DNA from 3 places in the Mesorhizobium sp. M0139 genome. Region 3 is predicted to be linked to each of the others. Evidence: predicted binding sites of a transcription regulator. Region 3 holds the regulator's gene; each other region holds the start of a gene.
The links. Region 3 encodes HrcA, which represses chaperone genes, less so after heat shock. Its sites were predicted from a motif close to GTTAGCACTCNCNNNNNGNGAGTGCTAAC; they were not measured.
Positions count from the first base shown of each region.

Region 1: groES (co-chaperone GroES) is a predicted target of HrcA. The motif match lies at 1,940-1,968, and genes of this name have one in related genera.
Region 2: groES (co-chaperone GroES) is a predicted target of HrcA. The motif match lies at 1,387-1,415, and genes of this name have one in related genera.

Region 1 is NZ_JAMYTN010000006.1:203,577-206,852, forward strand. It holds gene groL (chaperonin GroEL) at 1-1,518, opposite strand, end outside; gene groES (co-chaperone GroES) at 1,582-1,878, opposite strand; gene NKJ58_RS12570 (class I SAM-dependent methyltransferase) at 2,064-2,861, opposite strand; gene NKJ58_RS12575 (hypothetical protein) at 2,945-3,276, shown strand, end outside.
Region 2 is NZ_JAMYTN010000010.1:266,004-269,279, reverse strand. It holds gene groL (chaperonin GroEL) at 1-974, opposite strand, end outside; gene groES (co-chaperone GroES) at 1,038-1,334, opposite strand; gene bioZ (3-oxopimeloyl-[acyl-carrier-protein] synthase BioZ) at 1,767-2,750, opposite strand; gene NKJ58_RS19225 (adenosylmethionine--8-amino-7-oxononanoate transaminase) at 2,747-3,276, opposite strand, start outside.
Region 3 is NZ_JAMYTN010000016.1:119-3,394, reverse strand. It holds gene NKJ58_RS24685 (PQQ-dependent sugar dehydrogenase) at 1-926, opposite strand, end outside; gene NKJ58_RS24680 (hypothetical protein) at 1,036-1,236, opposite strand; gene hrcA (heat-inducible transcriptional repressor HrcA) at 1,273-2,358, opposite strand; gene rph (ribonuclease PH) at 2,514-3,230, shown strand.

The DNA of each region.
Region 1 (3,276 bases), on a different contig from region 3:
GTCCTGGAGAGCGGTGCGAACGACCTTGACCGGGTCGACGATGCCCATGGCGATCATGTCGCCATACTCGCCGGTCTGGGCGTTGTAGCCGTAGGTCGCGCCCTTGTTGTCGAGGATCTTGCCGGCAACGATCGAAGCTTCAGCACCTGCGTTCGAAGCGATCTGACGGGCCGGAGCCTGCAGTGCACGACGAACGATGTTGATGCCGGCAGCCTGGTCGGCATTGACGCCGGTGACCTTGATGTTGGCCGAAGCGCGCAGCAGTGCGACGCCGCCGCCTGCAACGATGCCTTCTTCCACGGCCGCGCGGGTCGCGTTGAGGGCGTCATCGACGCGGTCCTTCTTTTCCTTGACTTCGACTTCCGTCGCGCCGCCGACACGGATCACCGCAACGCCGCCGGCGAGCTTCGCCAGACGTTCCTGCAGCTTCTCCTTGTCGTAGTCCGACGTGGTCTCTTCGATCTGCTGCTTGATCTGGGCAACGCGGCCCTGGATCTCGGCCTTCTTGCCTGCGCCGTCGACGATGGTGGTGTTCTCCTTGGAGATCGACACCTTCTTGGCGCGGCCGAGCATGTTGAGGCCGACATTCTCGAGCTTGATGCCGAGGTCTTCCGAGATGACCTGGCCACCGGTGAGAATGGCGATGTCTTCCAGCATGGCCTTGCGGCGATCACCGAAGCCCGGCGCCTTGACGGCGGCGATCTTCAGGCCGCCACGCAGCTTGTTGACGACCAGCGTGGCCAGGGCCTCGCCTTCGACGTCTTCCGAGATGATGAGCAGCGGCTTGGAGGTCTGCACGACGGCTTCGAGAACCGGCAGCATGGCCTGGAGGTTGGAGAGCTTCTTCTCGTGCAGGAGGATGTAGACGTCCTCGAGCTCGGCAACCATCTTGTCGGCGTTGGTGACGAAGTACGGCGAGAGATAGCCGCGGTCGAACTGCATGCCTTCGACGACTTCCAGCTCGGTCTCGGCGGTCTTGGCTTCTTCAACCGTGATGACGCCTTCATTGCCGACCTTCTGCATCGCTTCGGCGATCATGGCGCCGACCGACTCGTCGCCATTGGCCGAGATCGTGCCGACCTGGGCAACTTCCTCGGAGGTCTTGATCTTCTTGGCAGCCTTGCCGAGAGCCGCGACGACTTCGGTCACGGCCAGGTCGATGCCGCGCTTCAGGTCCATCGGGTTCATGCCGGCGGCAACCGCCTTGTGGCCTTCCTGGACGATCGACTGCGCCAGGACGGTCGCGGTCGTGGTGCCGTCGCCGGCGATGTCGTTGGTCTTCGAAGCAACTTCGCGGACCATCTGCGCGCCCATGTTCTCGAACTTGTCTTCAAGCTCGATTTCCTTCGCGACGGTGACGCCGTCCTTGGTGATGCGCGGTGCGCCGAACGACTTGTCGATGACGACGTTGCGGCCCTTGGGGCCGAGCGTGACCTTCACCGCGTCGGCGAGGATGTTGACGCCGCGCAGCATGCGCTCGCGGGCGTCGCGGGAGAATTTTACGTCTTTAGCAGCCATTTTTTAGCTCCTGGCAGGGGGCTTGCGATCAAGCCCGAAATTAGTTGACGGTGAGGCCGATAATCAGCCGATGATGCCCATAATGTCGGATTCCTTCATGATCAGAAGGTCTTCGCCATTGAGCTTGACTTCGGTGCCCGACCACTTGCCGAACAGGATGCGGTCGCCAGCCTTGACGTCCAGCGGGACCAGCTTGCCGGCTTCGTCGCGAGCGCCGGAGCCGACAGCGATGATCTCGCCTTCCTGCGGCTTTTCCTTTGCCGTATCCGGGATGATGATCCCGCCGGCGGTCTTGGATTCGGATTCGACCCGGCGTACGACCACGCGGTCATGAAGCGGGCGGAACTTCGACTTTGCCATTTTTTCTTCCTCGAATGAGAACGGTGAGAGCTGTTCCTCGATCCGGCGGTGCCGGATGTGCGTTAGCACTCACCTGGGGAGAGTGCTAACGTCGCGCTGAAATAAGCGCGTGGCTTTCGAGAGTCAAGGCGAACGGTGAGCACAATTGTGCCAATTGGAGCCGTGCCGCGATCCGACGGCAGACCCTACCGCCGCCGCGGCGATTCAAGCACCAGAAGCGGGCATCGTTCCGCCAGCCCATAAGCCCCTGTCGGTGCGAGGCGGACACTGTCAAAAAACCGGCTCGCCTCTTCGACCAGCGTCGCCGCCGGGGCGAAACTGTAGACAGTCTGCGAATTCGCATAGACATCGATGGTGCCGATGACCGGCATCTCCCATCCGGTCGTGGCGGCAAGGGCCTCCCGGTCGGCAAACAGCGCATCGAAGGCATCGAGGATCGCCCGCACCGGAATGGCGCGGTTGGGATCGCTGCCGGCACAAGCCATGGCAATGCGCCATTTGAGTTCGTGGAAGGTCGCGACACCACCGGAAAGCGTCAGCGCCCGGACCTCCTGCAGATCATCCTGTACCTGAGGACTTGCATAGGCGCGCAATGCAGCCCGCCCACCGGACTTCAGCACACGCGCGATCTCGGCAAGCAGCGCCTGCCGTGCAACCGAGGAGTCCAGCGCCGACAGGCAGCCGTCGCCGATCACCGCCCCGGCGCTTTCGTCGCCCAGCGGCAACTCCAGCCAGTTGCCGATCACCGCCTTGCGTGAGGCGGTATCGCCCGGCCAGATGCCCGATATCATGGCAGTGGACTCGTCGATCGCGAGCATGGTCCTTCCGAGGCCGGCAAGCTCCGGCGTGACCCCGAGCAGCACCACATCGACCGATTGCAGGCTAAGTTCGCGCTCATAGGCGGCGACAGCTTCCGGGGGCGGACACAGCGGCGACCCGAGAAGCCGCCAGTGACGGCGAATTGCGTCCCAATGCTCAGTCATGCGGAACGGTTTGGGGAAAGGCTGGACATATTTCCTTCCAGGCTGTTGGTTGCCTTGCGAGTTACCTCATGCATGGAAAGGCCATGGCCCGCATTGCCGTCATAACGCATGAATTTGACCGCTTCCAGAGCCGGCGGGGCCTCCTGCTGCGCCAGGACAGCCCCTACATGCTGTTCGACGTCCTGGCGGAGCTGAAACGGCGCGGTCACTCCGTGCAGATCATGCGTGGACCCTCGGCAAGTCATAACGCCGATATTGCCGTCCTGCATGTCGACGCGACAGTGACGCCATCGGACTATGTCGACTACGCGCGCGGATTTCCGATTTGTCTCAATCTTGGTGCGACCGACATTTCCAAGCGCCGCATCAGCGGTGCGATCCTCGAGGAGGGTGCCAACTGGAGCGGCCAGGTCAT
Region 2 (3,276 bases), on a different contig from region 3:
ATCGACACCTTCTTGGCGCGGCCGAGCATGTTGAGGCCGACATTCTCGAGCTTGATGCCGAGGTCTTCCGAAATGACCTGGCCACCGGTGAGGATGGCGATGTCTTCCAGCATGGCCTTGCGGCGATCACCGAAGCCCGGCGCCTTGACGGCGGCGATCTTCAGGCCACCGCGCAGCTTGTTGACGACCAGCGTGGCCAGAGCCTCGCCTTCGACGTCTTCCGAGATGATGAGCAGCGGCTTGGAGGTCTGCACGACGGCTTCGAGAACCGGCAGCATGGCCTGGAGGTTGGACAGCTTCTTCTCGTGCAGGAGGATGTAGACGTCCTCGAGCTCGGCAACCATCTTGTCGGCGTTGGTGACGAAGTAGGGCGAGAGATAGCCGCGGTCGAACTGCATGCCTTCGACGACTTCCAGCTCGGTCTCGGCGGTCTTGGCTTCTTCAACCGTGATGACGCCTTCATTGCCGACCTTCTGCATCGCTTCGGCGATCATCTTGCCGACCGACTCGTCGCCATTGCCGGCGATCGTGCCGACCTGGGCAACTTCCTCGGAGGTCTTGATCTTCTTGGCAGCGTTGCCGAGAGCCGCGACCACTTCGGTCACGGCCAGGTCGATGCCGCGCTTCAGGTCCATCGGGTTCATGCCGGCGGCAACGGCCTTGTTACCTTCCTGGACGATCGACTGCGCCAGGACGGTCGCGGTCGTGGTGCCATCACCGGCGATGTCGTTGGTCTTCGAAGCAACTTCGCGGATCATCTGCGCGCCCATGTTTTCGAACTTGTCGGAAAGTTCGATTTCCTTGGCGACGGTGACGCCGTCCTTGGTGATGCGCGGTGCGCCGAACGACTTGTCGATGACGACGTTGCGGCCCTTGGGACCGAGGGTCACCTTCACCGCGTCGGCGAGGATGTTGATGCCGTGAAGCATGCGCTCGCGGGCGTCGCGGGAGAATTTTACGTCTTTGGCAGCCATTTTTTAGCTCCTGGCAGGGGCTTGCGATCAAGCCCGAAATTCAGTTGACGGTGAGGCCGATAATCAGCCGATGATGCCCATAATGTCGGATTCCTTCATGATCAGAAGGTCTTCGCCATTGAGCTTGACTTCGGTGCCCGACCACTTGCCGAACAGGATGCGATCGCCGGCCTTGACGTCCAGCGGGACCAGCTTGCCGGCTTCGTCGCGAGCGCCGGAGCCGACGGCGATGATCTCGCCTTCCTGCGGCTTTTCCTTCGCCGTATCCGGGATGATGATCCCGCCGGCGGTCTTGGATTCGGATTCGACCCGGCGTACGACCACGCGGTCATGCAGCGGCCGGAAATTCGACTTTGCCATTTTTGGATTTCCTTGGTGCGGATGTTGAACGGTGCTCCGTTGCCGGAGCATGCCTAGCACTCAGCCGAAGCGAGTGCTAACGCGGCAATGAGATAAGCCGCAGGCTCCTGCTAGTCAAGACGGAAGAGCAAAGAGCAAAGAGAAAAGAGAAGACAGCAAAGAGCAGGCAGCAAAGAGCGTGTAAGCATCGAGCCTTTTATGTGAACAATGTCGGGTATCCGACATATATGGGGCGGCTCACCCTTTGTAATTGAGCTTTATTCAGATGGTACGATTGGTGCAACGGGTGTTGCATTTGAACTCATCCAGAGGCTCGCACGAGTCGTGCTGCGTCAGCTTGGTCATGTCGAGCTTCAGAAGGCCATTTTTTGGCATTGGTTCTGTTGCTCCTATTGCCGTTCATGACCAATCCTGCGCGCGTGAGCCGGCCGGCTAGATTCCAACCACGAGAGCGCCGCCGCTGAGACCCGCACCCGCCGCCGCCAGAAGGATTTTCTCTCCTGGCTGGAATGGCTTCATCTGGTTGGCGAGCGAGAGCGACAGCGGGACCGTCGCGGCCGAAGAGTTGCCGTATTCGGCAATCGTCTTGACAATTGCTTGGTCCGCAATGCCGAGGTTTCTTCCGACCGCGCCGAAAATCCGAGTATTGGCCTGATGCGGCACAAACCGGCCGACATTGTGTGGCCGCACTCCCGCAGTGGCTAGCGCGGCTGTCGAGCAATCGGTCATCATCTCGACGGCCTTTGCGAACACTTGGGGCCCGTCGGTCATCGTCATCCGGGTCTGCCCGAGGTCGAGGTCGCCATGGAACGGCGTGTTGCTTCCTCCTGCGGGAATCTGGATCAGCCCGTAGCGCGAGCCGTCCGAAGCCACCGAGGCACCGAGAATGCCCCGATCAGCATCATCGCACTGACCGATCACCAGGGCGCCGGCGGCATCGGCGAACAAGACTGAGCTCGCGCGCTCGGCTGGATTGATGCGGCGGCTGAGGATGTTGGCGGCGATGACCAGCGCTGGTTTGCCATGCAGGCGGGTGAACCCGTCCGCAAACATGAGCGCATAGATGAAGCCGGCGCAGGCGCCGGTCATATCGACCGCGCCTGCGCGGCCAAGGCCAAGCTTGTGTGCGACCAGCGGCGCGCTTGGCGGCAGAAGATGGTCGGGCGTCGAGGTGGCAAGCAACAGCAGACCGATGTCGTGGCGCGCAATACCGGCGTTCACCAGCGCCATGTCGCCAGCCCGGGTGGCAAGACCCGACAGCGTGTCTTCGTCCGTTGCCCAGAAGCGCGAACGGATTCCGGTACGCCTTTCGATCCAGCCCGGCTCGAGGCCGAGATTGCTCTCGATCTCGGCATTGGCCACCTTGCGCCCAGGCACGTGATGGCCAAGTCCGAGAATGCGCGACGACTTGCTCATGGCCTTGACCCGAAGCGTTCCCCGGCCTCCTCGATGGCGTCATATAGTCGTTCGAGCTCGTCGCCTGCGATGCAATAGGGTGGCAGAAGGTAGAGGACATTGCCGAGCGGGCGCACAAGTAGGCCGCGCTCGAGGAAGAAAGCGCGCAGCTTCGGACCAATCTCGGCGAGATAACCTGCTGAACCGGTTCGCAGGTCGAGCGCCGCGATCGTTCCCGTGGCTCGACAGTCGGCAAAATATGGATTGTCCCGAAAGCGTTGCAGCCCGACGGCCTGCATCACGCTCAAGGCCGTGATCCGCCCGGCCACTGGCTCGTCGCGCCAGATCTCGACATTGGCGAGTGCTGCCGCACAGGCAATCGGATTGGCGGTGTAGGAGCTCGAATGGAAAAACGTCTTCTTCCGGTCCTCGGAATAGTGCGCCCGGAAGATGGCATCGGTGACAAGCGTTACGGCCAGCGGGATGGTGCCGCCGGTCAAGCCTTTGGAGGTGCACAGGATATCTGGAGAAATCGATGCCTGCTCGC
Region 3 (3,276 bases):
AAGGCGCCGTCCTTGACTGAGGTGGCATATTCGAACGGCACATCGTCGCCGAGACCGTCGCGCTCGTTGACGACACACCACAGCGCGCCGGTGGCCGGTTGCACGGTCATGCCCGAACAATTGCGCAGGCCGGTAGCGAGGATGCGGCCATTCTTGCCGTCGGGGCCGAAGGCCAGCACGTCGGCACGGCCATCCTCGGAACCCCAGGTGGCGCCGAGTGGCTGTGATTTTGCCCAGGCGTCAAGGCCGCTATTCGGTGCCTTCCCCATGCCCTCCGCGACGTTAGAACCGGAGCCGACCGAGAGATACAGCGTCTTCCCGTCCGGCGAGAAGGAGATATCGCGGGTCCAGTGGCCGCCGGTAGGGATGTCGGAGACAATCGTCTCCGGTTCGCCAGAGGCTTTAAGGTCGCCGTCGCGATAGGCGTAGCGGACCACGCTGTCGTTGTTGGCGACGTAGACCCATTGCGGCTTGTCGCCAGGCGGGTAGAAGGCGATGCCATAGGGCTGGTTGAGATTGTCGGCAAAAATGCCCTCTTCGGCCGGCTTCGCGCTACCCTTGGCCAGCCGATAGACGCGGATCTGGTTGGCGTCGCTGTCGGCGACGAACAGGTCGCCGTTCGGCGCCACGCGCACGACCCGCGGATTGGAAATGCCGGAAGCAACCAGTTCGGCCGAAAACCCAGGCAGCAGGACGGGCTTCGCGCCCTCGGGCCGATCGCCAAGGCCGGCGCTGTTGGAGGCGGATTCGGTCATGTTGGGCTTTTGCAGATCATCCGGCTTGATCAGCCGGCGCACACCTGGCTTGTCGGCCTTCCAGTCGCCGAAAGCGTCCTTGCCGGTCAGCAGCGGTTGATCGGCCTCCTGGGCGAAGGTGCTGGTGGCCAGAAGCAGGGCAAGGCCTGCCAAGCCGGCAATCCGGATCATGCTGTTCTCCTCGAACTCGCGCCGGTCGGCGCGTCATGCACAAGGGAGATATTGTGCAGCCGCCGCAAAAGAGAAGCGTGCGCGCGCGCAGATTCGACGAGAGAACCGCTCAACTTTCCTCTTCGACGTCCAGATCGTCGTCGAGACGCTTTTCCAATGCGACGAGATCTTCCGGCAGCGGCAAGCCCATGGCGCGCATTTCGCGCAGTTTTTCGCGCAGCTGCTCCTGGATTTCGTGCTCGTCCTCCGGCTGGTTGACCATTTCTTCGAGCAGCATGCTGATCTGGGCCTTGAACGATTCAAGCGCCATTCTGCGCCCTCCTTTACGGTGATCCCGGCTTCGGAATTATCTTAACATCCGGGTAATCAATTGGGCCGTGTAGTCGACCATCGGCACGATGCGGGCATAATTCAGCCTGGTCGGGCCGATGACGCCGAGCGCGCCGACGACGCGGGCGTCCTTGTCGCGGTAAGGCGCCACGACCAGCGACGAGCCGGAGAGCGAGAACAGCTTGTTTTCCGAGCCGATGAAGATCCGCACGCCGGGGCCGTCCTCGGCGAGGTCGAGCAGCTGGATCAGCCCGTCCTGCGTCTCCAGATCCTCGAACAGGTGGCGCAGCAATTCGATATCGGCCTGGGCGGTGACGTTTTCGAGCAAATTGGCGCGGCCTCGCACGATAAGGCGCGCCGGCAGGCCGCTATCGGCGCCGGCCCACACCGCCAGGCCTTTCTCGACCAGATCCTGCGACAGCGTGTCCAGCGCTGCCCTGGTCTCGTCCTTGATGCGGGCGATCTCGATGCGCGCCTCGGCGAGCGTGCGGCCCCTGATATGGGAGTTGAGGAAGTTGGAGGCCTCGTGCAGCTGCGAGACGGTGATGCCGGCCGGCAGGTCGACGACGCGGTTCTCGACATCGCCATTCTGCGACACCATCACCGCCAGCGCCTTGGTCGGCTCGAGCTGGATGAACTCGATGTGCTTCAGCGCCACCTCGTTCTTGGTGGCGAGCACCAGGCCGGCGCCGCGCGACATGCCCGACAGCATCTGGCTGGCCTCGGTCAGCATGTGTTCCAGCGTCGCGCCCGAGCCGGAGGCGCGCACCTGCGCCTCGATGACCCGGCGTTCCTCGTCGGAAAGATCGCCAAGCTCCATGAAGGCATCGACGAAGAAGCGCAGGCCGGTCTGGGTCGGCAGGCGCCCGGCCGAGATGTGCGGGGCATAGATCAGGCCGAGATGCTCGAGGTCGCTCATCACGTTGCGGATGGTCGCCGGCGACAGCGACGACGGCAGGATGCGCGACAGGCTGCGCGATCCCACAGGCTCACCGTCCTTCAGATAGGATTCGACGATGCGCCGGAAAATGTCGCGCGAACGCATGTCGAGCGATTGCAGCGCGGGCGCCAGCAGACTGGGTTCGGTGACTGCCTTGGTCATTCGAGCCAAAAACCTCCGGCTCAAGGATATAGACTTCCATCGCCCCCGCGCAACCCGGCGTCTGTGCCAGATCGCCCGGCCTTTTCCTTTGCGCCATGGGCTGCATGCGTCTACAAGCCGCCGACGCAACCGTAAAAGAACAGAAAGAGGCCTCGATGCGCCCTTCTAAACGCCAAGCCGACGAAATGCGCGCCATCTCCTTCGAGCGCGGCGTCTCCAAACACGCGGAAGGCTCGTGCCTGGTGAAATTCGGCGACACGCATGTGTTGTGCACGGCGAGCCTGGAGGAAAAGGTGCCGGGCTGGATGCGCAATTCCGGCAAGGGCTGGGTGACGGCCGAATACGGCATGCTGCCGCGTTCGACCGGCGAGCGCATGCGCCGTGAAGCCTCGGCCGGCAAGCAAGGCGGCCGCACGCTGGAAATCCAGCGGCTGATCGGCCGCTCCTTGCGCGCCGTTGTCGACCTGCAGGCGCTGGGCGAACAGCAGATCACCGTCGACTGCGACGTCATCCAGGCCGATGGCGGCACCCGCACGGCCTCGATCACCGGCGGCTGGGTGGCGCTTTACGATTGCCTGCGCTGGATGGAAGCGCGGCAGATGGCCAGCGTTGCCAAGGTGCTGAAAGACCATGTCGCGGCAATTTCCTGCGGCATCCATGACGGCCAGCCGGTCATCGACCTCGACTACATCGAGGATTCATCTGCCGGCACCGACGCCAATTTCGTCATGACCGGCAAGGGCGGCATCGTCGAGATCCAGGGCACCGCCGAGGGCGAGCCGTTCTCGGAAGGGCAGTTCGCGGAGCTGATGGGCCTGGCAAAGAAGGGCATTCAGCGGCTGGTGAGCTTGCAGCAGATGGCTGTGGCCTGATTGAATTTAACGTGATGACGTCGGCGATCCTTCACACCCCCCTCTG